DNA from 3 places in the Paenibacillus sp. FSL R5-0527 genome. Region 2 is predicted to be linked to each of the others. Evidence: riboswitches for the same ligand, from Rfam matches in the RefSeq annotation. Region 2 holds a riboswitch; each other region holds the start of a gene.
What was found. Region 2 has a riboswitch for glycine ahead of gcvT (glycine cleavage system aminomethyltransferase GcvT). Riboswitches for the same ligand answer to the same signal wherever they lie in the genome.

Region 1 (10,239 bases), 2.7 Mb from region 2:
CGGACTTTTGCTCCTGCCTCAAATAGTTTTCCAGGCTGAATTGGGTGCGGGAAGCCGTTTCGCGCAGGGCGCTGATGACGGAGGTCCGGGCCGACAGCTTGGCGGCCGAAGGCGTCGCTTTTTGGGTTGCGGCTTTTTGCAGGGCCAGCTTGGAAACGGAGGCCGTATCGGTCTGTTCTTTTAATTTGACAAGATAAGTCACGTAATCGTCCTGCTTGAACTGCGTCGTGAGCTTGTCATCGATCTTGGCTTCGGCAATTTGCGGCGAGCTGGATTTTAAACTGGTGCTGGCCGCAGCGCCGGCGTTTTCGGCATAGGTCGCAGGAACAAAAGTAAGCACAAGGAGGATCGACATACCGAGTGAGAAATTTTTACGGAATCTTTTGAATCGGATCAACTTCTTCACTCCCTCTTCTAGGTTAATGGTTCCTTTGGAACATCCTCTTGTGGCAGCCCGGAGAATTGCCGGCTGTCAGTTAAAACCGGAGACGACCTGAGAGACTTGCGAAAAAAAGACGGACATTTATCGTAATTCCAAGCATCACCTCCTTTCATGGGAGAAAAGTTAACACTAGTTGCCGTTGAGTTGAGAAAGAGAGCCGCTTCGGGCAGCGGGGAGCAAACGCTTGGCGGTCGGGCCCGGTTTATACGGCAAGCCGGATTAGAACATAACCAAAACGTGAAGCGGAAAACAGTGAGGTATCGGCGATAAATTCAAGCCTTCGTTGAACTACCGATGGGGTTAAGGTCGGTTGAATTATAAATTCGATAGGAAAAGTAGGTTATTTTCAATAAAAAATAAAAATAGGTAAATACTGGCTTGTTTTGAAAATAGTATATCTATGAAAATGAAAATGCACAAGTAGAATTTTATGAAAATATACATATACTCATAGAAAAATAGGAATATTTTACTATATTATTTGGCATCTAGCTGAATTTGTATGTTAGCTATATTGACATATGGTGCTTTTCGTTTTACATTAATTACAAAATGATATCGCGCGAATGAGGGTCATGGGAGAGTCCGCTTTGGAGGCGGCACCGAAGGAGCAAATAGCCGGCCATGCGGGGCGGCTTTGAATCTCTCAGGTACAAGGACCATGGCCTGACGCGACTCTGGAGAGAGCGAAAGCCACCCAAGGGGTACGTGGTTCCGGCCAACGGAAGCATCAAACTCTCAGGTAACGGGGACAGAGAGAAGGCAGCAAGCCTTTTTTCTGTCCTTTGTGGTGCTTGGAGGCAAGTATCGGCTTCCTTATATCGCTGGAAAAACTGCCGCTAAACGCGGTCTGCCGTCCTTGAATATACGTCGATATACGTTTTTCTTATCATGAAGTTGGTACATAGCAGCATACTCGGCATCGAATCTTGAATTCAGCCTGGCCCAAGCCTTCGCTTCGGTGCTGAAAACCGACCTTTTTGAACACGTACTAATAGGGAAAGCTGAAAGTAAGATTTTTGCGAAATGGTGAAAACAAAGATATGGGGAACGGGGAAGATGACCATGCGGTTTAAAAATGTATTTTCGATTATTGGTCCGGCGATGATTGGACCGTCCAGCTCCCATACCGCGGGGGCGGTACGGATCGGGCGTTTTGCGCGGCAGCTGTTGGAAGAGGTGCCCGCCGAAGCGCATATCTGCTTCTACGGATCGTTTGCGGAAACGTATCAGGGGCATGGCACGGATCTGGCCGTCGCCGGCGGGATATTGGATTATCGCACGGATGACGAGCGCATCCGGGAGTCGCTGCAAATCGCGGAAGAAACGGGGATAAAGCTTGACTTTACGACCGGCGTTCAGCCGGGGGTCCATCCCAATACGGTAAAAATCGCACTGGCCGGCGAAAACCGCAAGGTCGAGGTGACGGGCGCGTCGATCGGCGGCGGGAACATTGCGATCCAGGGCATCAACGGGTTTGAGGTCAAGTGTTCGGGCGAGCTGCCGACGCTTGTGATCGAGCATGCCGACCGCCAGGGCATGTTGGCCGGCATCACGGCGCTGTTCAGCCGGGCGGACGTGAACATCGGCTATATCATAACCGACCGGAAGGGCAGGACCGAAGAAGCCTTGACCGTCGTCGAGGCGGATGGGGCGATTCCGGGCGCGCTCATCGAAGCGGTCGAAAAGCTTCCGCACGTGAGCCGGACGGCTTACATCGATTTAACGTAAAGCGTTTGACATCAAAGTGAAGGGGTAGATAAACATGCGTTTTCGGAATTTGCGGGAGCTCGTCGTTTTGTGCGATAAGGAGGCCCTGACGATTTCGCAGGTGATGCTGCAGGATCAGGCGGCGGAAAGCGGCCAGAGCGAAGCGGAAATCATGGCGGCGATGGCTGAGTATTATCAAATTATGAAGGAAGCGGTACGCCGAGGATTGACGGAGGAAATTACCTCGACGAGCGGGCTGACGGGCGGCGATGCCAAAAGGGTGAACGAATACCGCGGCAGCGGGGAGCCCGCCGCGGGGGACATCGCCTGTCAGGCCATGGCTTACGCTTTGGCGGTCTCCGAGGTCAACGCCTCGATGGGGCGGATCGTGGCCACTCCGACGGCCGGCTCCTGCGGTATCATCCCGGGGGTGTTCGTCAGCGCGCAGGAACGTTTTGGCTGGGAGGATGAGCATCTGGTGCGAGGTTTGTTCTGCGCCGGGGCGATCGGGTACGTCATCGCCAACAACTCGTTTATCTCCGGCGCGGAAGGCGGATGCCAGGCGGAAATCGGCTCGGCGATCGGCATGGCGGCGGGCGCGATGGTCGAGCTGCGCGGGGGAACGCCGGAGCAGGCGGTGCACGCCGTCGGTCTGGCGTTGAAAAATACGCTGGGCCTGATCTGCGATCCGGTCGGCGGTCTGGTTGAAATCCCCTGCATCGTCCGCAACGGCTTCGGGGCGGTCAATGCGCTGGCGGCCGCGGATATGGCGCTTGCCGGCGTGCGCAGCGCGATTCCGTCCGACGAAGTCATCGACGTCATGCTGGAGGTCGGCTCCGCGATGCCCAGCCGGCATCGGGAAACGGCCCAGGGCGGCCTGGCCCAAACGCCGACCGGCCGCAAAATCATGAAAGAGCTGCGAAACCGGAAAAAATAAGCAAGCAGAGTCCCGCCCTTTGTACGATAGGGCCGGGACTTTTTTGGTTGAGGTGTCCGTTACGGGAAGACTAGCCATTGAGGCGCTTTCGCAGCTAAACGTACGATAAAAACCAGGCGCCGCCAGGGGCCTGGTTTTTATCAAGTTAAATAACGTTATTCAGTCTCTTTATTATCCGGCAGCGCGATGTTCACCGGCAGAGTCGGGCGCTAACAGCCGGCTACAGCCAACAATTGATCTTAAAGCCTTGAAAATAGCGGAATAAATTCCCTCTATTTCTCTCAAATGGATGGATATCGCCGAAATAAAAAGAGTAATAACGCGCTAAAATCAACAACCAAATATTAATCAATAAAAAGCGAAAACGAGCAATAAAAAAACGCTCAACACGGAACGAGAAAAATTTTTAAAGGTTTTTTGCAAAAAATACCTTGCCATCCGTCTGTGGAAGGAGTAAAGTAAAAATCGACCAATTGACTATATTCTTATTTTGGTCAATCAGTCATTTTCGCGAGGGGAGGTGCTATGGGGATTGGCTCAAATCAACCGTCGGGAAATGGTGATTGAAGCCGCCGTGAAATGTTTTTCGCTGTTCGGCTATAAGGCGACGACGATGGATCAAGTGGCCAAAATCGCCAATGTAGCCAAGGGGACTATATATACATTTTTCTCCAACAAAGAAGAGCTGTTCGATGAAATTCTCCGTTCCATCATTGCGGAGATGAAGCGGCTCACGGCGCAAAAGGTGGATGAGAATAAGCCTTTTTTCGAGAATCTCTATCAAAGCATGGATGCCTTGCTGGAGTTCAGAAGCGAGCATGAGCTGCTGGCCAAATTGTTTCAGGAGGTGCGCAATTTCGGTACCCAGCAGGCGCGGGAAGGTTTGGAAAAAATCGAAAGCGCCATTCTGGATTATTTGGAGCGGCAAATCACGCTGGCTGGACAGCGCGGTGAAATTCATGCATTTGATCCGAAAGTGATTTCTTTCGTCATGCTGAAGCTGTACATAGCGTTAACGTTGGATTGGAACAAAAACCACGAGCCGCTGGAGAAGGAGCGAATCAAGGAATCCATGCGGATTTTTCTGGCGGGAGGCCTGTCGGCCGAGCGGCCGCGCATGAACCATTAACAGTTCAAACTTAAGTGAGATGATATTTGGAGGAGTAGAGGAAGATGGAAAAGCTAAGAGCACTGATACCCAGGTTGTTGATTTATGTTGCGATCGTTCTGCTCATTGCGGGCGGAATCTGGATCCTGAACTCGAACCAGATTACCTCCGGCAGCGAAAAAGAGAATCGCCCGACGGCGTTTATCGAGGCTGATCAATCGAGCGCGAGCTTTAAAGTCGGCGGACGGATCGTCGAGCTGCTGGCGGAGGAAGGCGATGAGGTGAAGAAGGGGGATATCCTGGCCCAAATCGAAAGCGATGAGGTCAAAGCCAAGGTATCCCAGGCCCAGGCGGCGGTGGCCGTGACCGAAGGCCAGATCGGGCAAGCGGCAGCTTCCGTGAATGCGGCGAAATCGAAAAAAGCGGAGGGTGAAAGTGCCGTTTTCCTGACGGCGGAAACGATCGACAAACAGATCGCGCAGGCGCAGGCGGTGGTTCAGGCGGCCCAGGCCAAGGTTAATGGACTCAAAGCGGGAGCGCGCCCGCAGGAGCTGAAGCAGGTGAAAGTCCAAATGGAAGCGGCCAAAAAAGCTTACGACATCGCCAAGGACAATTTGCAGCGGACGTCAGGCTTGTTTGCCGAAGGGATAGTCAGCCAAGCCGATTTTGACAAAGTGAACTTGTCCTATACGCAGGCGGAAGCGTCTTACAACGCCGCGGTCGAGCAATACAACATGGCGAAAGAAGGCGCCCGACAGGAGGAGATCGATGCCGCCGAAGCCCAGCTTGAGCAGGCGAAAGCGGCTTTGGCGCTGGCCGAGGCCAACAAGGCGCAAATTGAAATCAAGCGCCAGGATGTGGACGCGGCCGTGGCGATGATCGAGCAGGCCGAGGCGGCCCAGCGGACGGCCGAGTCCGGCAAGAAGCAAGCAGCCGCAGCACTGAAGGAGGCCCAAACCTATCTGGGCTACACCAAGCTGATTGCTCCCGTAGACGGGGTAATTGTGTCCCAGTCGGCGGAGCTCGGCGAAATCGTAGGTTCCGGGTTCCCCGTTTTTACGATTCAGCAGACCGAAGCGGTCAAGACGGCGAAATTTTATTTGCCCGAAACCGAGATGGCCGGCCTGAAAAAAGGCGATATCGTAAACGTGAAGCTCGTTGCCGACGGCAGCATGCAGAAGGCCAAGGTCGTTACGATAGCGCAGGCGGCGACGTTCGCTTCGCAAAAAGCGACGCAGAATACCGGGGACCTGGACATCCGCTCCTTCGGCATTAAAGTTCAGTTCATCGATTTGCCGGACACCGCCGCGACCGGGATGACCGTGGAATGGTACGGCAAGGACGGCGGAACCTCTGGGGGACAGGCGGGAACTGAGGAATCGCCGGACAAAGCGGGCAAAGCGGACAAAGCAGGTGAAGCCCAGTGAACGATAGGCTTACGATAGGCTCTATGCTGGCGGAAGAGTGGAAAAATATTTTCAAGGACCGGGTGATCTTCGTCATCCTGCTGATCGGGCCGATTTTTTATACGTTTTTTTTCGCCTCCCTTTACAGTCATCGGGCGGTTTTGGAAATTCCCACGCTCATTTACGATGAAGATCAGAGCCAGTTAAGCCAGCAAATCATCCAGGCGCTGGATGCGCATCAGTCGATCAAAGTCGTCGGGGAAGTCCATTCGAGCCGGGAACTGCGGCAAGCGATCGATAACGGCGAAGCCAGAGCCGGGGTGATCATCCCGGCCGATCTGGAAGCCAAGCTGAAGCGGGGAACGCCGACGCCGATCGTCGCCGCGGTGGATGGCACCAACCTGATGATCACGAACGCCGTCGTCAAGGGCGCCAACGAAGTGGTCACGACGTACAGCTACGGAACGACGACCAAAAAGCTGCAGCAGCAAGGAATGAAGGATGAACAGGTGAGCGCGACCTTATCGATTATCCCGTTTACCTCGCGTACACTTTATAACCCGACCTATGATTACGTGGATTTCCTCGTCACCGGGATGGCTGGAACGACGCTGCAGCAGGTCATGTTTATGGCCGTCGGGATGGCGGTCGCCCGGGAAAAGGAAGAGCGGACCTGGAGCCGCTTCGCCGTGTGGAAGAGAAGCCCGTGGAAAATCATGTTCGTCAAAATGTTTCCGTATTGGCTTATCGGTATTTTGAACGTCTTCGTCGTCATGGCGATTCTCACCTCCGTGTATGAGCTGTCGTTCCGCGGGTCGGCGTGGTCGATTTTGCTGATCGCCGTAGTCTTCTCTTTTACCGTGGCGTCAGTCGGTTATTTGCTCAGCCTGATTGCTCCCAACAAAATCACGGCGCTGCAAATTTCCATGCTGGTCGCGCTCCCTTCTTTTTCGCTGTCGGGACATTCCTGGCCGATGGAGGCGATGCCCAAATTTCTGCAGGTGATCGCCCACGGCCTGCCGCTGACCTATTTTCTCGAGGCGGTGCGCGCGGTGATGCTGAAGGGGCTAACGACCGCCCAAGTTTTGAAGGATTGCATAGCGACCGGTTTGATCGGTTTGATCACATTGCTGGCGTCGCTGCTTTATTCCCGGTTTGTATCGTTCAGACATACTGCGGATCACGATGCGGACCAGGTGCTGGCGCCGCCGGTTCCGGCGTTCGCGGAATCCTCGCAGCCCCCGGTAATGGCGGCCCAAACGACGACAACGCCAATGTAGGATGTACGATGCACGGCCGGCCATGACGGCAAGGATTTCCTCGACATCAGCACGCGATCACCGAAAAGCAGATCGAGCAGCTGCTAGTCGAACATCGCTCGTGGTGCCGGGAGTGACCGTGGCCCGCTAACCTAACAGTACAATTCTAGTCTAGTTCTAAAAGTTCCGCTATTTTGCGCGTTTCAACCGGTATCGCCAAATTAGCGGAACTTTTTGTGTCTATTTTGGGGGAGAGGCGATTTGGGAGTTGGGCGAAACGTTTGGTAAAGCGAGAGTGACGAGCTTCTACGATCAGACAGAAGTGGTGTTTCATTGTTATAGGCCATCAGTCCGACCTAAATCAACTGCCAAACGAATTAAAGTATTCTTTTCTTGGGGTGGGAGGCAGATCAACACTTACTGTCCGGGCGCTTTGCACGATTATCCCGTTTGATCAGGTAGCAGAGAAACAGGCAAGCTCGGGAGAAGAAAATATTTGGTGGAGAAGCAGATAGGTTTGAGATAATTTAGAGCTTAGGAAAAGAAATCAGGTTTAGGGGAAGTGAAACAGACCGGACAAGAGATCAAGACAGGAGATCAAGGACAAGACGCGAAGGAAACGAAAAGACCGTGATTATGCTGTAGCATGAACCCTTCAATCTGCAGCAACGCTCGCACTCTTCATGCTAACCCACTTCAATCAAATTGCACCGCATTAAGCTAACCCCTTCCGTTCCAGCGCCATGATCAAGCCGCAACCGCAAGGGGCTGGTTCGGTTGGCGCGCGATCAGCTTGCGGTAAGGGATCGCCGGAATCGCCACACACATCTGCAGTAACTTCTGCCGAATCGTTTCTTCCGCTCCAGGCAGTCCTCCTTGCAGGCGCAGCCGGCGGCGTCCGGTGTATTCGTTTAGATACGCCTGCAGATGCTTCAGCCCCAAGGCTCCATACGTACTCTTCAGCGATTCCCACGCCTCTCTCACCACTCTCCGCAAGGGCGCATACAGCCGAAAGGCCTGAGGGAACAACTGTACCGCCGATGTATGGACATCCACATGCCCGTTGATGAACGCATCGAGTTCGTGACGGTTCGCCCTTTTCTCGCTTCCCCGCTTATGCGGCACCAGGCGGATTTTGACCTGCTCCGGCTCGCCCGACTCCGTGACCGTGCAGCCGGCTACGACCGCCGAGGCATACGGATGCGAAAGCTGACACCGGGACGGGTTACGCCCATACTGATCGCTGTTCACCTTCACGTCTCCAGAAAGCAGCTCCCTGGCATCGAACTCCCCCACGGCATGGCGTATTTTTTGCAGCATCGACCACGCGGTTTTGTAGGTGACCCGGATCACCTTGCTCAGCCGCAGCGCCGAGATGCCGTCAGGGAGCAAGAACAACTCCAGCGCCTGAAACCACTTCACCAAGGGGAGATGCGTTCCTTCAAAAATCGTGCTGACCAAAGGCGATGTTTGATGCTTGCACTTTCCGCACTCGAACAAAGGGATATGCCGGGAGGTCAGTCGGCTGCACCGGGTGTGAGCGCAACGCGGGCAGACAAAGCCGTTTGGCCACTTCATCGCGATTAGCGCCTCCATACAGTCCTGCTCGTTGTTAAAACGGCTGCTGAATGGTTGAAGTTGCGTTCCCGCATTGATCTTCATGTTTACTCGCCCCCGAATCAAGAATTCACGTACATATGTTCGTTTTTACTTTATTATACCAAACGCACGTTCTCTTATCAAGCCAAAAATCTCACCTGAACCGCCTCATTTTTTCCTCATCTTTTTTGTTTTTTTCTCCTATCTTTTTTTGGAACCCTTGCTCTAGCCCCCTTGCTCCCTGCTCCCTGGACGAAAGGGATAATCTTGCAAAGGCAGGCAGCAGGCAGGGACACCACCAAGACACGGACCCTTTAGTCAGCCCCTCACCTGGTGTCGATTTGTGACACTGCTAAAAACGGCTACTGTGCAAAAGATGCACGCTAACTAGCACCGCGACCGCTGCGCTTAGTTTTCTGTAACCAATCTATCACCTTTGTAATTGTACCATTGTGTATAATTGATTCCAGTCTAAGCATGACGGCGGAAGGAAGGGGAGCATACATATACCATGACGACCATTCTGATCGTGGAAGACGATATGAGCTTGAACAAGGGGATTGCGTTAACGCTGGCCCAGGACGGAATTTCGATCGAACAGGCCTATGATTTGGCCGGCGCGGAGCGGCGGCTTGCCGCAGGGGGCGTCGATTTGATCGTGCTCGACGTGAATTTGCCGGACGGGAGCGGGCTTGATTTTTGCGAAAAAGTAAGGGCGGGGTCGCGTGTGCCGATTATTTTTTTGACCGCCAACGATATGGAGTCGGACATCGTCATGGGCTTTGAGCTCGGCGGGGACGATTACATCACCAAGCCGTTCAGCCTGATGGTGCTGCGCTCCCGGGTGATGGCGGTGCTGCGCCGCTGCGATTTCGGACAGGAGGACAAGGCGGTGATTCCGCCGTTTCTGTTCGACTTCGGGAGAATGGATTACCGCAAACAGGGGCAAAGCATCAGCCTCAGCATTACGGAGCAGAAGCTGCTGAAAACGCTGGTGGCCAACCGGGGGCAAATCTTGACGCGGGAGCAGTTGATGGACGCCGTGTGGCTGCGGGAGGCCGAATTTGTGGACGAGAACGCCCTGACAGTGACGATTAAAAGATTGCGCGCCAAAATCGAAGACGACCCGTCCGCGCCGAAGTACATCAAAACCGTATACGGTCTCGGATACATGTGGGCCGACGCGGGGGTGCGGCGATGAGCGGCGGCGGAATTGACAGAGCAACCGGCCAAAGCGGGCAAGGCAGACAAGGCGGCCAAGGCAGACAAGACGGCCAAGGCCGATCCAGCGCGCAAGCCGGCTCCCGAGGCCGGAACGCCCTTGCTTTTGCCCCGGTCTATGCGGCGTACGGGACATTGTTCGGCCTGCTGGTGCTGGGCTACCCGGTTGCGGCCCGGTATTTGGCCGGGGAGGTGTTCGGCCCGCCGCTCTGGCTGTCCGTGTCCTTTGCCGCGGCGATGTTCCTGGCCGCCGTTTCCTTCGCCCTGCTCCTGAGGGCCAGAGCGGCGGCCGCGATCCAAGCGGCTTTCGACATTGTGGACGCGGCGATCGGCGGCCGGCAGCGGCTCACCGGCTACGCGGAAACGAATCTTTCCGCGCTGGAAAACAAAGTGTTCCGCTATGTCGAGCTGACCCGGGCGCGCGAGCGGCAAATCGAAACGGAACGGAGCAAGATCAAAACGCTGATCTCCGACATTTCGCACCAAACGAAAACGCCGCTTTCAAGCATCATGCTGTACAGCGAGCTGCTGGAGGAAGTTCCGGATCTGCAAGAGGA
Region 2 (10,239 bases):
TTTCACGGCTTGGCGGATGCGTTTCGGCGATAAAACGGCAGGGGGACGACTTTGGCTTTCAGCCGTTTGCCGCGGATTTCCACCTCGAGCACGGTGCCGGCCGCCGCGTGGGCGCCGGCGATCAGCGCCAGGCCGAGGTTTTTTTTGAACGTCGGCGATTGCGTGCCCGTGGTTACTTCACCGATGGGGTCCTCGGTGCCCGGCGCAAACACCGGATAATGCGCGCGCGGAATGCCCCGGTCGATCATCTCCAGACCGGCCAGCCGCCGCAGTACGCCTTCTTCATGCTGCCTGAGCAGCGCCTCGCGCCCGATAAACGGGCCGGAGTCCCACTTCACGAACCGGCCGAGGCCGGCTTCCAGCGGCGAAATGCTCGGCGACAGCTCCTGCCCGTAGAGGGGAAGGCCGGCTTCAAAGCGCAGCGTATCCCGGGCGCCGAGCCCCGCCGGCACGAGTCCGCGAGGCTCGCCGGCCCGCATCAGCGCGTCCCAAAGGGCCGGGGCGTCTTCCGCGGCAACATAAAGCTCGTACCCGTCCTCGCCGGTATAGCCGGTGCGCGAGAGCAGCGTTTTAATGCCGCAGACCCGGGCCGCGGGTTTAAACGTGAAGGGGCGCATAACGCTGGGATCATACCCTTCGCACAGGGGAGAGAGGATGGAGGCGGCCAGCGGTCCCTGCAGCGCCAGCAGCGCCGTGGCGGCGGAAACGTTGCAGAGACTGACGCCCTCGGCGGGCAGATGCCGGCGCAGCCATTCCCAATCCTTGGCGATGTTCGCGGCGTTGACGACAAGCATGTATTTGCCTTCGTCCCGTTTATACACCAGCAGATCGTCGACAACGCCCCCGTCCGGATAACAGAGCAGGGTGTATTGGGCTTTTCCCGGCCCCAGCAGGCTCACGTCGTTTGTCGTCATCCGCTGCAAAAAACTTCCCGCTCCGGGACCCTCGGCGTAAAACTCGCCCATATGCGATACGTCAAACAAGCCGGCCCGCTCGCGCACGGCCTCGTGTTCCTTCTGAATGCCGCTGAACTGCACCGGCAGCTCCCAGCCGCCGAAATCGATGCAGCGCACGCCTTCATACCGGGAGTAACAAGAGTATAGCGGCGTTCGTTGCAATAGGGGTTCTACGGGTTCGGACATTTCATCACCTCGTTTGGCCGCGGTGGGCCGTATTTTACCTGCACATATCATGAAAAAATAAAAAGACAGGCCAAGAAATTCCGACCGGCAAACGAATCGGATATTCCCGGGCTCTGTCCTTTGTACCTGAGAGTTACCCTGCGGCAAAACACCGGTCATCTTGCGCTCCGGCATTTTTGAAAAAGCAGGTTTCCCCTTGGGTGATCCGCCTTCTGTCGATAAAGACGAATTCTCTCCAGAGACGCGTCCGGCAGAGGTCCTTTTGCCTGAGAGATTCACCGCTTCCGCAACGGCTTGCTCCTTCGGCGTTACAATTGCCTGGAATTGTAATCTCTCCCTCTGCCTTCAACCGCTGATTACATCTACATTAATACTCAAAACCGCGAAATATGTCAATAAACTTATCATGAAAATATAAAAAATATTTTATTTTTGTATTATGCAACGCTTTCATTTTTTGAATCTATAAATTATGTTAGTAATATTGACACTACAGCTAGGTTTGGAATAATCTGAACGAGAAAGATCCGGAAGAGGAGGAATACGCATGTCTGCCAATATTAGGGGAAATCTGTGGTATAGCGATGAACATGAATGGGTGCTGGATTTGGGGGACGGAACGGTAAAAATCGGCATTTCCGACGTGGCTCAGCATCGCTTGGGCGATATTGTATTTGTGGAGCTGCCGGACCTTGGAACGGAAGTGGAAGCGCAGGACGGCATCGGCACGATCGAATCGGTCAAAACGGTGGCGGATTTGTTTACGCCGGTCAGCGGAACGGTACTGGAGATCAACACGGAGTTGGAAACGGCGCCCGAGCTGGTGAACGAGGAACCTTACGATGGGGGATGGATGGTGCGGATTCAGCTTCGGGAAGACCCCGCCGCCGCTTTTTCCAAGTTGATGGATGCCAAAGCTTATGCGGAGTTTCTTGAAAGATAAAGGCCTGTGATAGGCAAAAAAACCTCGCGGCAGCGATGAGGATTCGGCTTGCTTATCGCATTGCCTCTTTTTGCTTCGCTGGCCGCAAGGTTGCTCGGTGCGATCATTTGCGTTTGGGAGGGAGCAGGAGGGAGCGGTACAACGCTTCGAACATAAATTCGAAGGCCTCCAGACGGGATACGGCATCGAACGCGGTGGAGCCCCAGGCGTAGATGCCGTGGCCCCGCAGCAACAAGCCGGGAACCCGGGTGTCGAGCGCGGCGGGAATCCGCCTTTCCATTTCGGCGATGTCGGCGTAATTCGGCACGACCGGGATGCGTACAGCGGCGTCCTCCTCCCAGATGCCCAGCGCTTTGATCAGCTCGTTGCCCTGCAATGGAACGAATCCTTCGTCGCCGAAATATTCGCTGAGCACATTGTTAAATACGGTGTGCACGTGGAGAATCGCGCCGCAGCCGGTCATCCGGTAGATCTTCGCGTGGACCGGCGCATCTTCGCCGGGCGTCAGCTTCGTAGCTTCGCTTGGCGTTCCGGCGGCGTCCACAAACAGGAACTCCTCGGCCGGAAGGTTCGTCCGGCCTTTCATGCCCGACGTCACCGCAAAATGATAATTGCCCGGCGCAAAGCTTCCGACCCGGACGGACAAGCTGCCGCTCATGGCCGGAAGCCAGCCGCGGGCGGCAAGCTGCTCCTTGACGCCGCGCAGTTCGCTGAGCGCAGCTTGTTTTTCCTCCAACGGAATGTCCGAAAAATTCATCCAGGCCGTCCTCCTTCGTGCTTCATCCAGAATTTTGGCTTACAAAAGCGACTTTCGAACCGCCTCGCCCATTTCCAAAGACCGCTCGGCGGCGCGGTGCACCGCGGCTTTCACGTTCGGCCGGAACCCGCCCGCTTCGAGCACCTCCAGCGCCGCCTGGGTCGAGCCGTTCGGCGAAGTGATGTCGGCCCGGAGCTTGGCCGGATTTTCGCCGGTTTCCGCCATCATCAGGGCGGCGCCAAGCACGGTTTGCACCGTTAGCTCTCGCGCCTGCTCGGACGTTAGGCCGCCTTCCATGCCCGCTTCGATCATCGCTTCCATCATGTAATAAATATATGCGGGGCCGCTCCCGGAAACACCGGTCAGGATTTCCATCCGTTCCTCCGGAATCACGCTCACCATGCCGACCGCTTGAAACATGGACAAGACCTGCGCTTTTTGCTCCTCCGACATTTCGGCGGAGAAGGAGATCCCGGTGGCGCCGCGGCCGATGGAGCAGGACGTGTTCGGCATCGTCCGGGCGACCGGGATGTTGCCGCCGAGCAGCGCCTGGATCGTCGCAATCGACAGACCGGCGATCAGGGAGACGATCATTTGCCCTTCGCGCAGCATCGGGCCGAGTTCGCTAAGCGCTTCCCCGGCATCCTTCGGCTTCATCGCCAGGACGATGATCGAAGCTTCCCGGAGATGCTGCCGTTTGGCGGCTTCCTCGTTTGCGGCCGTGACGCGGTAAGTCTGCGACAAATAGGCCAGCCGTTCCTGGCTCGAGCGGTTCAGCATGGCGATTTGCTCCGCGGCGGCGACGCCTTTATGGATCAGTCCGCGCACGATCGCTTCGGCCATCGAACCGGCGCCGTAAAAGCAAATCGAGGCGGAGGCAAGGGATATGTTCGGGTTCATGGGAATTACCTCCTGATGTAGAGAATGGATATTGGCTAACAGGGATTTTTTTCAGGCTTATTGCAGATTTACTCCCGGATTTGCCCGTTCCCCGTAACGATATATTTGCTGGATGTCAGCGCAGGCAGGCCCATCGGTCCTCTGGCATGCAGTTTTTGCGTGCTGATGCCGATTTCGGCCCCATAGCCGAATTCGAAGCCATCCGTAAACCGGGTGGACGCATTGTGGTACACGGCGGCCGCGTCGATTTCCTGCTGGAACAGCTTCGCAGTTTGCCGGTCTTCCGTAACGATGCATTCCGAGTGTTTGGTCCCGAAACGGCGGATATGATCCAGCGCCTCCTCCAAGTTGCGAACGACCTTCACATTCAAAATATAGTCGTTGTACTCGGTCGCATAGTCTTCTTCGGTTGCCGGATTCGCCCAGGCCACGAGGCGTCTCGTGGCTGCGCAGCCCCTTAATTCGACGCCCGCCTCCTTGAAGCGGTCCGCCAATTCGGGCAGATGCCGGGCGGCGAAGTCTTCATGGACGAGCAGCGTTTCCATCGAATTGCATACCGATGGGCGCTGTACTTTGGCGTTGAGCGCAATGGAAGCGGCCATTTTCGGGTCCGCGGCGGCGTCCAGGTACGTATGGCAGATGCCGGCGCCCGTCTCGATGACCGGCACGGTGGCGTTTTGCACGACCGTTTGGATCAGCGAGCTGCCGCCGCGCGGAATGATGACATCCAGCAGCCCGTTCAGCTTCAGCATCTCGTCGACGGACGAACGGTTCGGGTCCTCGATGAGTTGCACGGCGTCGACCGGGATGGCGGTGACGCTTAACGCCTCGTGGATGATCTCGACGATTTTGCGGTTGGAGGCGAGGGCGGAGGAGCCGCCGCGCAGCACGACCGCGTTGCCGGTCTTAAGGCACAGTCCCATCGCGTCGACCGTCACGTTGGGGCGGGCTTCATAAATGATCCCGATGACGCCGAGCGGCACGCGCTTCTTCACGATATGCAGGCCGTTCGGGCGGTCGATCGTCTCCAGCACGTCTCCGACCGGATCGGGCAAAGCGACGATCTGCCGCAGCCCTTCGGCGATGTCTTTAATGCGTTTCTCGTTTAAAGCAAGCCGGTCCAGCATCGACGAAGAAGTGCCGTTCTCCCGGCCGCGCCGCAAATCTTCCTCGTTGGCCGCGATAATCGCGGCGCTGCCGTCCACAAGCGCTTTGGCGGCGGCCAGCAGGGCTTCGTTTTTTTGCTCCGTCGTCAGGCGGTTCAGCGCGGATACGGCGCCGGCGGCCCGCTCGGCTTTTTGTCTGACTTCACTCATGGTTTTAGGCCTCCTTATGATTCTTTGATTTATGATTTTAACGAAATCCATTCGTCCCGGTGGATAACCTCCAGACGGTGGACGATTTCCAGCTTCTTGATGACCTCCCCGCTGGGAAGCCCGAGAATTTCCTGCAGCTGCTCGGCGTCGTAATTGACGATCCCGCGTCCCAGCACTTCCCCGCCGGGATTGACGACTTCCACGACATCTCCCGTATGAAAGTGGCCGGTTGCGCACTTTACGCCCACCGGGAGCAGACTGCGCCCGCCGTGGATGAGCGCTTCTTCGGCGCCGTCGTCGACCGTCAGCGTGCCGAACGGAGTGGAGAAGAAGCCGAGCCATTGTTTTTTGCGCGGCAGGGCGGACCCGTGCGCTTCGAAGTAGGTGCCGCGGCCGTCGCCCCGCAGCGCCGCCAGCAGATCGCCGGGCTCCCCTACCTTGCCGACGAAGACGGGAACGCCGCCGATCGAAGCGATTTTGGCCGCGTCGATTTTGGAGCGCATGCCGCCCGTGCCGACCGCGGAGCCCGCCCCGCCGGCGATCGCGTACAGGTCGCCCGTGATTTCGGCGACGCGGGCAATGCGCGTAGCGCTTGGATCAAGGCGCGGGTCCTTGGTGTAAAGCCCGTCCATATCCGTCAAAATGAGCAGATGCTCAGCTTTGATCAAATTGGCGACCAAGGCCGACAGCGTGTCGTTGTCACCGAATTTCAACTCGTCCAGCGACACGGTGTCGTTTTCGTTGATGATCGGCAGGACACCCTGCCGCAGCAGTTCTTCGATCGCCATGCTCGCGTTGCCCGTCCGCTTGCGGTTCTGGAAATCGGAGCGGGTAAGCAGCACCTGGGCCGCGGATACGCGATGTTCGGCGAGCGCTTCGCGGTACGCCTGCATGAGCAGCGCCTGGCCTACCGCGGCGGCCGCCTGTTTCTCATGCAGCAGCTTGGGCCGCTCGGGGTAGCCGATTTCGCGGAAGCCGGCGGCCACGGCGCCGGAGGTGACGAGCAGGGGCTGGTATCCGGCCCTGATGAGACCGGCCAGCTCGGCGGCGAAATAACGGACGGCGTCCCGGTTTAACCCTCCTTCCGACGAAGTCAGCGAACTGCTTCCGATTTTGACGACGATGCGACGCAGCATGGTGACCACTCCTCCAAAACTTGAATAATAACGTGTGCGTGCGGGTAACGGATGGTTGCGCGAGCCGCAGGATGTAACGGACATGAGAGCCGCTAATCAAGCGAAAAACGGTCTTTTCCGCATTCTCCCGCAAAATAAAAAAACTTCCGCCTTTGCACGCAAAGGACGAAAGTGTGACTTCCGCGGTACCACCTTTATTGATGAGGTTTCTCATCCGACTCGGATTGCCCGGTAACAGGGGCGCTGTCCGGCTTTAGGGCCGGCCGCTCGGGGGTAGGGTTCGGAAAGGGCAAGCATGTAAATTCTCTCAGCCGATGGAATTTACTCTCTGGAGCGCCGCGGTCTTTCGTACTGGTCCCGTCTATGCGTTTGTATGGATGTCCGATATGAATATGATTACTGTTAGGATACCACCGTACTTTCTTTTTTGCAAAGAAAAAAGCTAAATGGGGCTCAAACTAAAATTCGGCGCTTGATAACCAGCTACCGAAGGGCGAACACCGTTGGCTGGAGCTAGTGTTCAAGCTTGTGTTACTGACGAGCTGCCGAACGACGAACACCATTGGCTGGGCCAGCAAAATAGCGGCATTTTATGTACTTATTGTCGGGAGCCAGGCATCTTCATCCCCATTAACGACATTTTTTGTTCTTATTTTCCTGTGAATGGCCCCAGAACGCGGACATTTCCTAGCTGCCGGGGAAAATAGCGGCATAAAGTATCTCTATATCGCTCAAAATGGGGGGGGGATCGCCGAAATAACGCCCTGCTTTGTCCTTATGTTCACTAGCCCTTGCATTTTACTTCTTGCACAAGACAATTTGTAGCCCTGATACATGCAGAATTCCCGCAAAAGCTCAGGTTTTCGAACCGATCCATTCGCCCGCCGGAAATCTAACGGTTGTTGCAGCCGCTATTTTACGATAAAAGACCTTTTCTGAATTCTAACGGTTATGAGCGTCGTTATTTGCTTGAATCTAAGCGGAAATAGCTGGGTTTCCATGAAATAAGCGCTATGGCAATCGTTACAATTTTGAAATCTATGTTCTTGGGACAAATAGCGGTTGTGGCAACCGTTAGCATAGTTTCGTGGTTATGAATGTATCTTGTCCGGTTTGATGCAATGCTAGTGCCTTATCTTTTCGCTGGAGCGGCCGTGTGAAAAGTTCTTGCGATCACTCCCCCGCCGCGGATTCCTTAATCACCTAAAAATTCAGCACACTTGCCTAGCTCCGCCATTTCTTTAATTTAACTTATTTTAAAACAAGCCGAGCCGTCCGATTCGCCATGCGGCTTCCTGCAGGCGGTCTTCGCCGCTGAGCAGTCCGATGCGGACGTATCCTTCGCCGTGCTCCCCGAAGCCGATCCCCGGCGCCACCGCAACTTTGGCTTCCCGAAGCAGCAATTCGGCAAACGCGGCGGAGGTGAATCCCTTCGGAACCGGGAGCCAGCTAAAGAAAGAGCCCCGCGGTTTGGAGGCGTGCCAGCCGATTTGCTCCAAAGCCTGAAAAAAGGCATCGCGGCGCGACTCATAACGCCGGGCGAGTTCCGTTACGCAGTCCTGCGGACCGGTCAGCGCGGCCGCGGCCGCCGCCTGAATCGCGCCGAACAGGCTGACATAAATGTGATCCTGCAGCAGGTTCACAAGCGAGATGATCTCGGCGTTGCCCAGCGCAAAGCCGACCCGCCAGCCGGCCATGTTGTACGTTTTGGACAGCGTGTAGAATTCGATCCCGACCTCTTTGGCGCCGGGGGCCTGCAGGAAGCTGACCGGACGATGCCCGTCATAACCGATGGCTCCGTAGGCGAAATCGCTGGCGACGACAATCCGGTTGCGGCTGGCGAATTCCACGGTATCTTCATAAAAAGAGAGCGGAGCGGTCGCCGCGGTCGGGTTGTTCGGGTAATTCAGGTACATTAGCTTTGCCTGCTTCAAATCGGAGGCCGGGATGGCCTTGTAATCGGGTAAAAACGCATTTTGCTCCGTTAATGGCATAAAGGCCAGCCGCGCCTTGGCCAAGGCCACGCCGGACCAGTAGTCCGGGTATCCCGGATCGGGCGCCAGGCAGACGTCCCCCGGGTTCAAAAGCATCTGGGGCAGCTGGACAAGTCCGGTTTTTCCACCGAACAAAATGGCCACCTCCCGCTCCGGGTCAAGCTGTACGCCGTAATCCTCCAGGTACCGCCGGGCAACCGCTTCTTTCAGAAACTCATAACCTCTAAAAGGAGAATATTTGTGGTAAAGCGGGTTTTCCGCCGCTTGCTGAAGAGCATGAACGATATGAGGCGGCGTAGGCAGGTCGGGATTTCCTTGTCCCAAGTTAATGACGTCATGGCCCGCCGCGATTTCTTGATTGACATTCTGCACAAGGCCCGCGAAAAATTGGGTCGGCAGCCCCTGCATGACATCGGCAACCGGCAGGGGGAAAGCCATGGAAGACGGGTTGATGGTTTCGTTGATTTCCTTCATCGTGATCTCTCCGGTCTGGTTAAAATGATAATGTTTATAATTTATCATGAGAATTTCGAGGTGTATAGGGGGAATAAAGGACGCTTATTGCCACCCGTGAAGCAGCAAGCTATCATATCTGGTATATGGCTCTAAAGGAGTGAACGATATGGCGGAGCGTCAGCAAAGTCAGCAAAGAAAATGGCGGGTGGCCCTGGTTCAGGGCGATATCAAGCTGGGGGAACCGGAGGAAAACCGCAGGGCTATGCAAGAACTGTTGGAGCGGGCGGTCCGGGAGCATCCGGACCTCGATCTGGCCGTGCTTCCGGAAATGTGGAACACGGGTTACGCTTTGGAACGGATTGACGAATTGGCCGACACCGAAGGCAAGGCGACGCGGGAGTGGCTGTCGGCGTTTGCGGCAAAACACCGCATTCATATCGTCGGCGGCTCTATTGCCGAGAAGAGGGACGGGAAAATTTACAATGCCATGTATGTTTTTGATCGCGAGGGAAAAGAGACGGCCCGTTATGCCAAACTGCATCTGTTCCGGCTGATGGAGGAGGAGAAATATTTGGCGCCGGGAGAGCGGAACGTCGTTTTTGAATTGGACGGCACGAAAGCCGGGGCGTCGATCTGCTACGATATCCGGTTTCCGGAGCTGGCCCGGACGCTGGCCCTGCAGGGCGCCAAGGTCCTGTTCGTCCCCGCGGAATGGCCGCATCCCCGGCTCCATCACTGGCGCACGCTGCTGATGGCCCGGGCGATCGAAAATCAGATGTACGTGGTGGCCTGCAACCGGGTAGGCCGCGGGGGCGGCTCGGACTTTTTCGGGCATTCGATGATCATCGATCCGTGGGGCGAAATCGTAGCGGAAGGCGGGGAAGGGGAGGAGATCGTCGCCGGAACCGTCGACCTGCCGCTCGTGGACGAGGTTCGCGGACGTATCCCCGTTTTCGCCGACCGCCGCCCGGGCTGCTACGAATTATAAGCCGCGTCGCGTTGCTCCATCGTCGCCTTGAACGTGTCGATAAAAGCCTCCGCCGCTTTGGACAAATAACGTCCTTTCCGGTAGGCGATGACCAGCGTACGGCTCGGCACGGGCTCAGCGAGCGGCAGATAAGCCGGGATCAGCTCGCTGCGTTTGGCCCGGGCGATAAAGCGGGGAACAAGCGTGATGCCCATCCCGGCCGCGACCAGCGATTGCACCGTTTCGATGTTGTTGCTTTCGAATACGACGTTCGGTTCAAAGCCCGCGCCGCGGCACAGGTCGACCGTCAGCTTGCGGAAGCCCTGCCCTTTTTTCAGTACGATAAACGGTTCGTCCCGCAGCTGCTCCAGCTTCACTCCGCTTCTGGCCTCACCGGAAGAGGCGAGGCGGTGATTCGGCGGCACGGCCAGGTCGATGATCTCTTCGCCGATCGGCTCGTAAGCGAGGGTCGGCTCCTGCAGCGGCAGCGACAGCAAACTCAGGTCGGTGCCGCCGCCGGCCGTCAGCTTCTCCAGATTGAGCGACGTATCCTCCAGCAGGGTGATTTCGATGTCCGGATAAGCTTCTTTGAAGGCGGGCAGCACGTAAGGCAGCAGATGGGAGCCGG
Region 3 (10,239 bases), 4.6 Mb from region 2:
CAAACCGCACCGGAGTCCGATTTGCGCTTTTTATTGTATTTCATACGTTAGACGGGTAACGTGATAATAAAGGTGCTACCTTCTTGAGGTTTACTTTCCACGCAAATTTCACCGCCACACAGGGAAATGATGCGGAAAACAATGGAAAGGCCGATGCCGTTGCCCCGTACAGCGGAGGTCGTGTCGTGCTGATAATATTTCTCAAAGATATGCGCGGCGGTTTCTTCGTCCATGCCCACACCGCTGTCGGAAAATTTAAGCGTAAGCTGATCTGAGGTGCATTTGGCGGAAATTTTGATTTCTCCGTGTTCAGGGGTGAATTTGATGGCGTTGCTAAGCAGATTGATCCATACCTGTTCCATCAGTTCCGCATTGCCCACATAAGATATATCGTCAACATCCAGCTCCAGCTCAATCTTCTTCTGTTCGATTTTCGGAAGCAGCAGGATTGCACACCGTTTTATTTGCTCGGATAAATCGTATGCTTCTTTTTCGGTGATGATTTCACAGGCTTCGACCTTGGAAAGCAGAAGCGTGTTCTGCGATAGTGTGGACAAACGAAGGGATTCATCGGCAATGACCCGAAGATACTGAATCCGTTCCGGGCTCTCAATGCCGTCTCCTGTGTCAATAAGGTATTGGGCAAACCCGGAGATTGAAGTAATCGGCGTTTTGAATTCATGGGAAAACTCGTTGACAAAGTTTTGCATCTCTGCCTTCGTGTTTTTCAGTTCTGCCGTCATGCGATTAAATCCATCATAGATGGGTGCATATTCTTCCGCCTTTCTGCTGTCTAACCGCACCTCCAGATTGCCGTCGGATACTTCTTTTATTCCAATCAACAGATCACCCATTTTCCGGCGGACGGATCGTAGCGTAAAAAGTGTTCCCAAACCGACAACAATAATCATAAGCGGAATGATAGCCAGCATGGAAAGAGCGTTCTCCCTGTTCATGCCCAGCCAGTATGTAGCGATAAGCCCATAGGCCATCACTGCGCCGATAACTACGATTGCGTCTGCAATGAAAACCCACCGGAATTGAACCAGCTTAAAGATCGCGTCTTGATTATATCGTTTCATGGCCGCCTCCCATCTTATGGATGACCGCTTTATATCCAAGTCCCCGAATGGATATCAGGTCGAATTCTTTGCACATCGAAAACTTGTTGCGCAGACGGCTGATGTAGGTTTTGATGGTATCGTACTCTGTCTCGGAGTCGTAACCCCAAATCTCGTCCATCAACTGCTGCTTGGTGAATACGACATTGGGATAGGAGAGAAACTTGTACAGCAGGTCAAATTCCTTGTTTGTCAGCGGAATTGTTTCTTCGTTATATTGGGCGGAAAAGGTGTTCTGCTCCATGGAGAAGCCGCCGATCACAATGCGCTTTTCGTTGGCAATCTGTGCTCGCCGCAGCAGTGCCTCAATACGCCAAATCAGTTCCTCATAGTCGATGGGCTTTGTCATGTAATCATCCACGCCCGAGGCAAATCCCTCCTTTTTGTGGGAAAAGGCGTTCATGGCCGTCAGCATGATGACAGGCGTCATATCGTCGCTATCCCGCAGGGTGCGCACCAGTTCATAACCGTTCATGTTCGGCATTTGAATATCCACCACGAGCAGATCCATATGTTCGCGATCGAGAACTTCCAACGCTTCTTGGCCATCAGCAGCTTCTTTGATTTTATATAGTGGGCTGAGTTTCGCTTTCGTCAAAAGACGCAACATCTGGTCATCTTCAACGATAAGAATGGTGACCATACATTCCCTCCTTTCAGAGTTATTTTAAAGTATATCTGCGAAGGGTTGAACGGAAGTAAATAGAGTAAATCATCAATGAGTGTGATGATTTGTGAGCTATGGTTTTAAACGTTTGAGGTATATTTGTCCGCATTTTATTATACCGTATTTTGCACTATCTAAACTGATAAGGCCCTCGTATGATTTGTGTTCGGGATAACCCTTCGCTCGGTTAAATGAATAAAGTTATCCGTTACGTTTACCGTTACAGACAGCCCGGGGAAACACTGCCGTAATCAAACCTGGGCGAATGGGAATTATCTCGTTGACAAAATTTTTCACTGCGAGTAATATTGAAAAATATTTAAATGGGTTGTTACAATAAAAATTAAATAGTTGGCAAGCTATGATTGCTATGGATCGTACTATAGCAGGAGCAGCTTCTGGAGAGACCGCGGGATTCCGCGGCGCCGAAGGGTTCACAATCTCAGGCAAAAGGACAGAAGAGTACTGAATATCTATTTGTTATTTCGAAAATAGTTAATAACAAGTCTATTTAGTTATTCTTATGACCGGGAGATTGGAGCGCATCCAGTCTCTTTTTTTATTGGATTTAATCCATTGTTCAACTTTTCACGTTAAGGAGGAGTTTGGTTTGGCACAACAAGAATTAAAGAGGGATTTAGAAAATCGGCATGTTCAACTGATTGCCATTGGCGGCACCATTGGTACCGGATTGTTTCTCGGATCGGGCAAAGCCATTCAACTGGCGGGTCCGTCCATTATCTTTGCTTATTTCATCGTGGGGATCGCCGTGTTTTTTGTGATGAGGGCGCTGGGAGAACTCCTGTTGTCCAAAGCCGGATATCAATCTTTTACGGACATTGCCGAAGACTATCTTGGACCGCGGGCCGCGTTTATAACCGGATGGACCTATTGGTTTTGCTGGATCATGACGGCTATGGCCGATGTGATCGCGGTTGGGGTGTATGTACAATATTGGTTTGATATCCCGCAATGGGTGCCTGAAATTATCTGCTTAGTTGTTTTATTAGGACTTAATCTGTTAACCGTAAAAAATTTTGGCGAATTGGAGTTTTGGTTTGCCTTAATTAAGGTAGTGACGATTCTCGCATTAATTGCCATTGGGGTCGTCTTGCTGGTGATTGGATTCAAAACGGATACGGGAATGGTTACGGTCAAAAATATTTGGGGACATGGCGGCATATTTCCAAACGGAGTTCCCGGGTTCTTGCTTTCCTTCCAAATGGTTGTGTTTGCCTTTGTTGGTGTGGAGTTGGTGGGGGTATCGGCCGCGGAAACATCCAACCCGGAAAAAAATATCCCCTCGGCGATTAATAAAATTCCGCTTAGAATTTTATTCTTCTACGTCGGCGCGATTATTGCCCTATTGTGCATCAATCCCTGGACGGAGCTAAGCCCGTCAGAAAGCCCTTTTGTTAAAACGTTTAGTTTGGTCGGGATTCCGATTGCCGCGGGAATTATTAACTTTGTCGTATTAACTTCAGCCGCTTCCGCTTGTAATAGCGGGATGTTTTCAACCAGCCGAATTTTATACAATTTGAGTAAGAATAACCAGGCTTCATCCCATTTTGCCAAGCTGAATAAAAACCATGTGCCCAGAAACGGGTTATTGATCTCCACGCTTGTCCTATCCGGGGGAGCTCTTTTGAGCAAGCTTATTCCGGAGCAAGCGTTTGGCGTCGTCACCACCATTAGCGCCATTTGTTTTATTTGGGTCTGGGGTGTGGTTCTTGTTTGTCACATCAAGTATAAAAAGACGCAGCCAGAGTTGCAGGCAAAATCGAAATTTAAAGCTCCGTTTACCCCCTTTGTTAATTATGCAGTTCTGACGTTGTTTGCTATAATTCTTATAATTATGCTGGTTGCCAAAGAAACACGCATGGCCTTATTATTGACGCCGCTGTGGTTTATTCTGCTGTTTGCTTTGTATTATTCGAATCGAAGAAAAGCGGGTAAATAATCTTAAACAGTGTCATTCCAGAATCATTAATCATTGGGGAGAACAACATGAAGACGATCACGGTGCAAAGTCTTGCGAATATGTTTCATATGGAAGTGCTTGCCGGGGCGGGCCGTATGGACCGTGTGATTACCCGTCCGCGGGCGCACAGACCCGGGCTGGAGTTTGTGGGGTATTTTGATTTTTTCCCCATGGAGCGGGTGCAAGTGCTTGGCCGTAAGGAAGTTAACTATCTACTGACATTATCTATTGAGGAACGCAAGCTGCATATCGGCAACATCGTCAAATATCATCCGCCCTGCTTTATTGTGACGTCAGGACAGCAGGAGATCCCGTATCTGACCTTGTTCTGCGATCAGGAGGGGATTCCGCTGCTAAGGACGGAGGAGACGACAACGGAGTTTATCGCCAAGCTGGACAGCTATTTGGTCAAAGCGCTTGCGCCGGAGATATCGATCCATGGGGTATGCGTGAATGTATCGGGCATTGGCGTCTTGCTCCGCGGCAAATCCGGGATCGGCAAAAGCGAAACCGCCCACACGCTCATCAGAAGGGGCCACCGGTTCGTTGCGGACGATATTGTGGTGCTGAAGAAGCTGGGGCCAACGACTTTGCTCGGAACGCATAACGAAACCACGCGCGAATTCCTTGCGCTGCGCAGCATCGGCCTGATTAATGTCGTACGCCAATACGGGCGTAGGGCTTTTCAGGACGAGACGCGGATTGTACTCGACATTGAATTGGCTTCATGGCGGGAGAATGCTCTGAACAATGAGCTGGAACGGGAACCTCAATTCACGGAATATCTCGGCGTCAAGATTCCGCATATCGAGGTCCAGCTCCAGCCGGGACGAGATGTGGCCGGTCTGATTGAGGCGGCGGCCAACAATTGGTATCTCAAGCAGCTCGGCTATAGTGCCGCCGAAGAGTTCATGCAGCGGATCGAAAACAAAATGCAGTAAGTGCGGTTGGATTACAAATAGATACTTCTTGTGCTCAGTATCGTCCCCATAAAATAGAGAAACTTTAGGGTCCTATTTTCCGAATTTGAGCCTATTCATCACGATAGGGGAACTATTGGGTCTTATTTTTCGATGAACACGTCGAAAGGCGGCCTTTCGCTACTAAATCGTGGGAATAGCGCCATAAAATTCCTTTATTATACGCAACATGGGGGATATCGGCTGAAATAACGCCTTTTTTTTTCCTTTATGTTGTCACCCGAGATCGGCCGTCTCTATTCATTACCATGATACCGCCCTTTGGGCACTACCAACGGAGAGCCCGAAATGGGATCTTGTATCACCGTGCAATCGAGCCCAAAAATGTCTTTTACCAATGTGGTTGTAATCACCTGAGACGGCTCGCCCTCCGCCACAAGCTTTCCTTGCTGAAGCGCAAAAATATGGTCCGCATAACGCGCGGATAAGTTGATATCGTGAAGAACCATGACAATCGTAGTTCCGTGTTTACGGTTAAGGTCCGTGAGCAGGTCAAGAATTTCGACTTGATAGGTGATATCCAAAAAGGTTGTCGGTTCATCGAGAAATAAAATGTCGGTTTGTTGCGCCAGAGCCATGGCAATCCAGACGCGCTGCCGTTGACCGCCGGAAAGCTCGTCAATATTGTGATTGGCAAACTCCGTTATATCCATAATTCGCATCGCTTCGGCAACGGCTTCATAATCTTTTTTAGTCCATCCGCCGAACAACGATTGGTGCGGAAACCTTCCCCGTCCAACCAAATCCGCTACCGAAATGCCTTCCGGAACAATAGGGGATTGCGGCAGCAGTCCAACCACGCGCGCCAGCTGTCTTGGCGGCATTTTGCCGATGGGCTTTCCGTCAATCGAGATTTTGCCGGATTTAGGCTTTATCAGCCTTGCCAGTGTTTTCAGCAGCGTGGACTTTCCGCAGCCGTTGGCTCCAATAATAACGCTTATTTTATGACTGGGGATAACAAGGTCTACACCTTGGATAATCGTTTTATGATCATAGCCGGCCACGAGCTGTTCGGCTTGAAATAGATGCGTTGGTTTCATTATAACTCGCCCTTTCGATTCATTCGGATGAGCAGGAAGATCAGATACGGCGCTCCGAGTATTCCGGTCATGATGCCCACAGGGAATCTGTACTCGAAAGCAAATTGTCCGATTAAATCTGCCGCCAACACTAAATTTACGCCAACAAGACCAGCCGGGATTATGTTCGAGAAGCCGGCTCCGGCCAGTCTTTTCGCGATCGGCCCCGAAAGGAAGGAGACAAAAGCGATTGGCCCGGTGGTAGCGGTAGCCAGAGCAATCATGCACACAGAACTCAAAATAAGCGCTATTCTTGTCTTGTCCGTGTTCACTCCAAGCGAAGTGGCCGATTGTTCTCCAAGTTCCAATAGACTTAGATGTTTTCCCAGCACGATAGCAATAGGCGTAAAGATCAATACCGTTAGGACAAGAGGCGGAAGTTCGTGCATTTGCGAGCCATTCAGACTGCCGCTGAGCCATCTGATCGCTGCGGGAATATCTTGTTGAGCGCCAACCAGCAGCAGGTAGGAAATCAGGGCGTCAAGCATGGCCTGTATGCCGATTCCGACGAGGATCAACCGCCCGACCGAAAATGTCTTCCCCCTGGACAGTACATAAATAATGATAACCGTAACAAGACCGGCAATCACCGAAGCAACGGAAACAACCGCCCGGTTTGAATGAAGTAGGGTGATGCAAAAAACAGCCGCCGCGCTTGAGCCGGAGGTAATCCCGATGACATTCGGGTTCGCAAGGGGGTTGCGCAGCATAGTCTGGAAGATGTATCCGGCAACACCAAAAGCAAATCCGGCGAAAAGACCTGCCAGCATTCTCGGTAGACGTATCGAATTCACCGCAAAAGACACGCCTTTGAGCTGCTCTCCCGAAAGCGCCCGGATGACATCTTGAACCGGATAAATGGTGTTTCCCAGTAACAGCATAGCGCAGCAAAGCAAGCATGCAAGTACTGCAAGGAAGCCGGTGATCAGTATCCACCGGCGGCGTCTTTGACGCCGGCCCGCCATGATAAATTCAACAGAATGATTTTTCATAATGAACGCACTTTCGATCTCATCGCTAATATGATTAGGATTGGAGCTCCTATAAACGCTGTAACCACACCGACTTCAAGTTCTCCCGGGCTGCCGATGAGCCTGCCGCACACATCCGCTATTGTCAAAATGATGGCTCCCGCAATAGCTGACATGGGGATTACCAAACGCAGATCGGGCCCAAGCATGAGACGGATGACGTGCGTGGCCAAAAGCCCGATAAAACCAATCGGGCCTGCGAGGGCCGTAGTCGCCCCGCATAGAACAACACCTGCAAAAGCCGCGACAAACCGCAGTAATCCTGTGCGAACGCCGAGTCCGGTCGCGGCATCATCCCCCAATGCCAGCGCATTTAGCGCCGGTGCAGTCATTACGGCGATCAGTATGCCAACGATCAGAAACGGGGTGAATGTGGCTATAGCGCTCCAGGTTGCCGAGCCGACGCTGCCCACTTGCCAGAACCGGAATTGATCCATGACATAGGAGCGTGGAATCATGATGGCGGTGACCAGAGAAGAAAGCGCGGCGCTTGTGGCGGCTCCGGCCAAAACAAGCTTAATGGGCGTGGCGCCGCCACGCCCCATAGAGCCGATTCCAAATACGAACACCGCAGTAATCGCGGCTCCGGCTAAAGCTAGCCATATATATTCATTTGCGGTGCTTATATTCAAAAATGCAATTCCGCAAACCACAAACAAGGACGCGCCTGTGTTCACTCCCAGTATACTCGGGTCCGCAATCGGGTTGCGCGTGACCGATTGCATAAGCGCTCCAGAGACTCCAAGCGCCGCACCGCAAAATAAACTGAACACGGTTCGGGCAATTCTTTTGCGAACCACGTTAGCCCCGAAGGATTGGACATCTTGATGAAATAAACCTTCTATCAGTTCAGGAAACCTTACCATCCGAGACCCTAAGACCAGAGATGCAATTACGCACACGCCGAGCAAGACTGCACAAATCACCAGAACTGTCGGAAAATGCTTCGGCATATGTAAGCTTGGTTGTTTGTCTTTTGACACCGAAGAACTATTCATTGATCTTGTCAATAGCTCCTCCTATTAATGCTAGATATTCATCAATGGTATAAGCTATCGAAAGCGGGTTAGGAGTTCCGGCAGCTACTAAAGGTGTATCGCTGTCGATAAAGGCGACAGAACCTCTTTGGATCGCAGGAATTTTACCAAGTAGTGAATCGGCTTGGAGCGTCTTCAGCAATTCGTCATTCCCATATCCGACGATGAGATCGGCATCGTAAAGGGCCTCGACATTCTCAGCGCTTAAATTCAAGGAGTAGCTGTTAGGGTCCGTAATCTGTTTCGTAACACTTTCAGGATAAACCATTCCCAGCTCATACAAGAAAGCAACGCGAGAGTCTACAGGCGTATAAATATGCAATTGCGACAAATCTTCAGCCGAGAAGTTAACCCAAACCACTTTTTTGCCTTTCATTTGCGGATATTGGCTTAGTTTTTCGTTTACCATGTCCTCGGTGTCCTTGATGAGTTGTTCCCCTTCCGCTTTCATGCCCATGCCTTCTGCATTCAGCAGGACTTGCTCTCGCCATGTGGTGGACCAAGGAGCGGTCGGATAGGCCACAACCGGAGCGATTTGGCTAAGAAGATCGTAGTCCTCCTGAGTTATCCCGGAGTAAGCGGCAAGAATGACATCCGGGTCCGCATCGGAAATCGCCTCAAAATCAAGGCCGTCCGTATCCTGAAAAACGTTAGGATCGCTTACGCCAAGTTCTTTGAGTTTTTCCGCTGTCCAAGGCAAAAGCCCGCTGCCATCCTGAACGCCGAAGTTCGCCGCCGAGAAGCCTACGGGAACAACTCCGAGAGCGAGAGCAACATCATGATTCGCCCATTGAACGGTAACTACCCGTTCAGGCTTGCTTTCAATGACAGTTTCACCGAAAGCGTGTTTGATCACGATCGGATATGCGGAATTCGTATCTGGCGAAGCGGGCGCTTCAGTTTTAGACGTTTCGGCCGAAGTTGGTGCGGATGTTGAACTTGATTGCTGGGCTGAGCAACCAACTAGCGAGAATAAAAGCACAATCGAAACAAGTAATGTTCCTAATGAGGCATTTCGTTTTGCATTCATTGGCAGACCCTTTCGTATCAAGAACTGTATTTTTAAATAGTGCTTTTAATTGATAATGATTATCAAAGTCAATATACAGTCCCCTTGCCGGGTTGTCAATGAAAAATTTGTAAGAGCGTTTTTCAAATTAAACCTGAGTTTATGTCCAGCAAAATTCTTCCGCGTCCATGTCTTGCCTCGCTTTTCTCCAGTGCTTTGTCAGCTTGGTTTAGCGGGAATATGGAATCGATCTCTGCTTTAATCGTACCATCGGCAATCGACGACCAGATCCACTTCTTTGACGACGTCTTCGAAAGCCGCCCGGGTATAATCGATGACTTGGTCAGCACCCAAAGACTTAACGAAGTCCAGGTTAGGGGTTGATGCCGTAGCGATCACGGTTGCTCCCTTCCACTTGGCCAGCTGAACGGCGAATTGTCCAACACCGCCTGCCGCCGCATGAATTAGCACGGTTTGGCCAGGCTGGAGTTCGCCTTCGGTGAACAGCGCTTTCCAGGCCGTTTCAACTCTGCCTTAATCGTTGCCGCATCTTCAAAGGTAAGATTACCTGGCATCTTGACTAATTCTTGGGCTTTCGCAATGCCATATTCTGCATAGGCCCCTTTGACACTACCAAAAATGCGATCACCTGGCTTGAACTCCGTTACACCTTGCCCCACCTCCTCGACAACTCCGGAAGCATAGAATCCCGGGATGTAGGGGAACATTACGGGAAAAACTTCTTGAACGAATTTTATAGTCAAGTGGAATGACTGCAGCATACACGATGCGAACGAGCACTTCATCCGTTTGCGGCTGAGGGCATTCAACTTTTTCTATTTTTATCTCTCTTTCTTTATTTATGTGGTCGTCAACATAAAATATAATAGGTCTTTTTCCCAAATAAATATTTTGGTTGAACCTTACGCAACGTTATCTTTTATACTTAAGCTACCGGTAAACAAGTTAGCGCTAACGAAGGGGTTCCTATGAAACGACATTGGAAGGTCGGGGATCTTGCCAAACTGGCGGGACTCACCGTGCGAACTTTGCGATATTACGATCAAATCGGCTTGTTCTCACCATCCGGCCAGACGGAGTCCGGTCACAGGCTGTACAATGAATCCGATCTGTCGCGCCTGCAGCAGATTTTATCACTTAAGGAATTGGGCTTGTCTCTGGAGGAGGTCAGGTCCGTCTTAAACGGCGGGCAGATCAGCCCGCTGGAAATCGTCAACCTGCAAATGGCGCGAATCAAGGAACAAATCAAACAGCAGCAAACGCTCCTTGACCAGCTTCAGCATGTATCCAAAGCGATGCAGGGGAAGGCGCCC

Region 1: linked by a shared signal. The riboswitch ahead of sdaAB (L-serine ammonia-lyase, iron-sulfur-dependent subunit beta) and the one ahead of gcvT (glycine cleavage system aminomethyltransferase GcvT) in region 2 are both predicted to bind glycine.
Region 3: linked by a shared signal. The riboswitch ahead of NYE69_RS02115 (amino acid permease) and the one ahead of gcvT (glycine cleavage system aminomethyltransferase GcvT) in region 2 are both predicted to bind glycine.

The regions. Positions count from the first base shown of each region.
Region 1 covers NZ_JBBOYI010000001.1:2,309,722-2,319,960, forward strand. The annotation lists gene NYE69_RS10110 (S8 family serine peptidase) at 1-397, opposite strand, end outside; glycine riboswitch at 1,009-1,114, shown strand; gene sdaAB (L-serine ammonia-lyase, iron-sulfur-dependent subunit beta) at 1,508-2,173, shown strand; gene sdaAA (L-serine ammonia-lyase, iron-sulfur-dependent, subunit alpha) at 2,208-3,089, shown strand; gene NYE69_RS10125 (TetR/AcrR family transcriptional regulator) at 3,622-4,218, shown strand; gene NYE69_RS10130 (HlyD family secretion protein) at 4,263-5,624, shown strand; gene NYE69_RS10135 (ABC transporter permease) at 5,621-6,883, shown strand; gene NYE69_RS10140 (IS1595 family transposase) at 7,610-8,524, opposite strand; gene NYE69_RS10145 (response regulator transcription factor) at 8,973-9,662, shown strand; gene NYE69_RS10150 (sensor histidine kinase) at 9,659-10,239, shown strand, end outside.
Region 2 covers NZ_JBBOYI010000001.1:5,043,064-5,053,302, reverse strand. The annotation lists gene gcvT (glycine cleavage system aminomethyltransferase GcvT) at 3-1,142, opposite strand; glycine riboswitch at 1,254-1,383, opposite strand; glycine riboswitch at 1,387-1,491, opposite strand; gene gcvH (glycine cleavage system protein GcvH) at 1,690-2,085, shown strand; gene mtnB (methylthioribulose 1-phosphate dehydratase) at 2,189-2,842, opposite strand; gene proC (pyrroline-5-carboxylate reductase) at 2,882-3,742, opposite strand; gene NYE69_RS22265 (glutamate-5-semialdehyde dehydrogenase) at 3,811-5,058, opposite strand; gene proB (glutamate 5-kinase) at 5,088-6,194, opposite strand; gene NYE69_RS22255 (hypothetical protein) at 6,277-6,429, shown strand; gene NYE69_RS22250 (pyridoxal phosphate-dependent aminotransferase) at 7,451-8,626, opposite strand; gene NYE69_RS22245 (carbon-nitrogen family hydrolase) at 8,811-9,632, shown strand; gene NYE69_RS22240 (LysR family transcriptional regulator) at 9,620-10,239, opposite strand, start outside.
Region 3 covers NZ_JBBOYI010000001.1:455,456-465,694, reverse strand. The annotation lists gene NYE69_RS02125 (HAMP domain-containing sensor histidine kinase) at 48-1,082, opposite strand; gene NYE69_RS02120 (response regulator transcription factor) at 1,069-1,764, opposite strand; glycine riboswitch at 2,177-2,256, shown strand; gene NYE69_RS02115 (amino acid permease) at 2,399-3,748, shown strand; gene hprK (HPr(Ser) kinase/phosphatase) at 3,796-4,710, shown strand; gene NYE69_RS02105 (ABC transporter ATP-binding protein) at 4,986-5,789, opposite strand; gene NYE69_RS02100 (FecCD family ABC transporter permease) at 5,789-6,820, opposite strand; gene NYE69_RS02095 (FecCD family ABC transporter permease) at 6,817-7,857, opposite strand; gene NYE69_RS02090 (iron-siderophore ABC transporter substrate-binding protein) at 7,850-8,926, opposite strand; gene NYE69_RS33595 (zinc-binding dehydrogenase) at 9,049-9,255, opposite strand; gene NYE69_RS02085 (zinc-binding dehydrogenase) at 9,164-9,376, opposite strand; gene NYE69_RS02080 (alcohol dehydrogenase catalytic domain-containing protein) at 9,370-9,633, opposite strand; gene NYE69_RS02075 (MerR family transcriptional regulator) at 9,895-10,239, shown strand, end outside.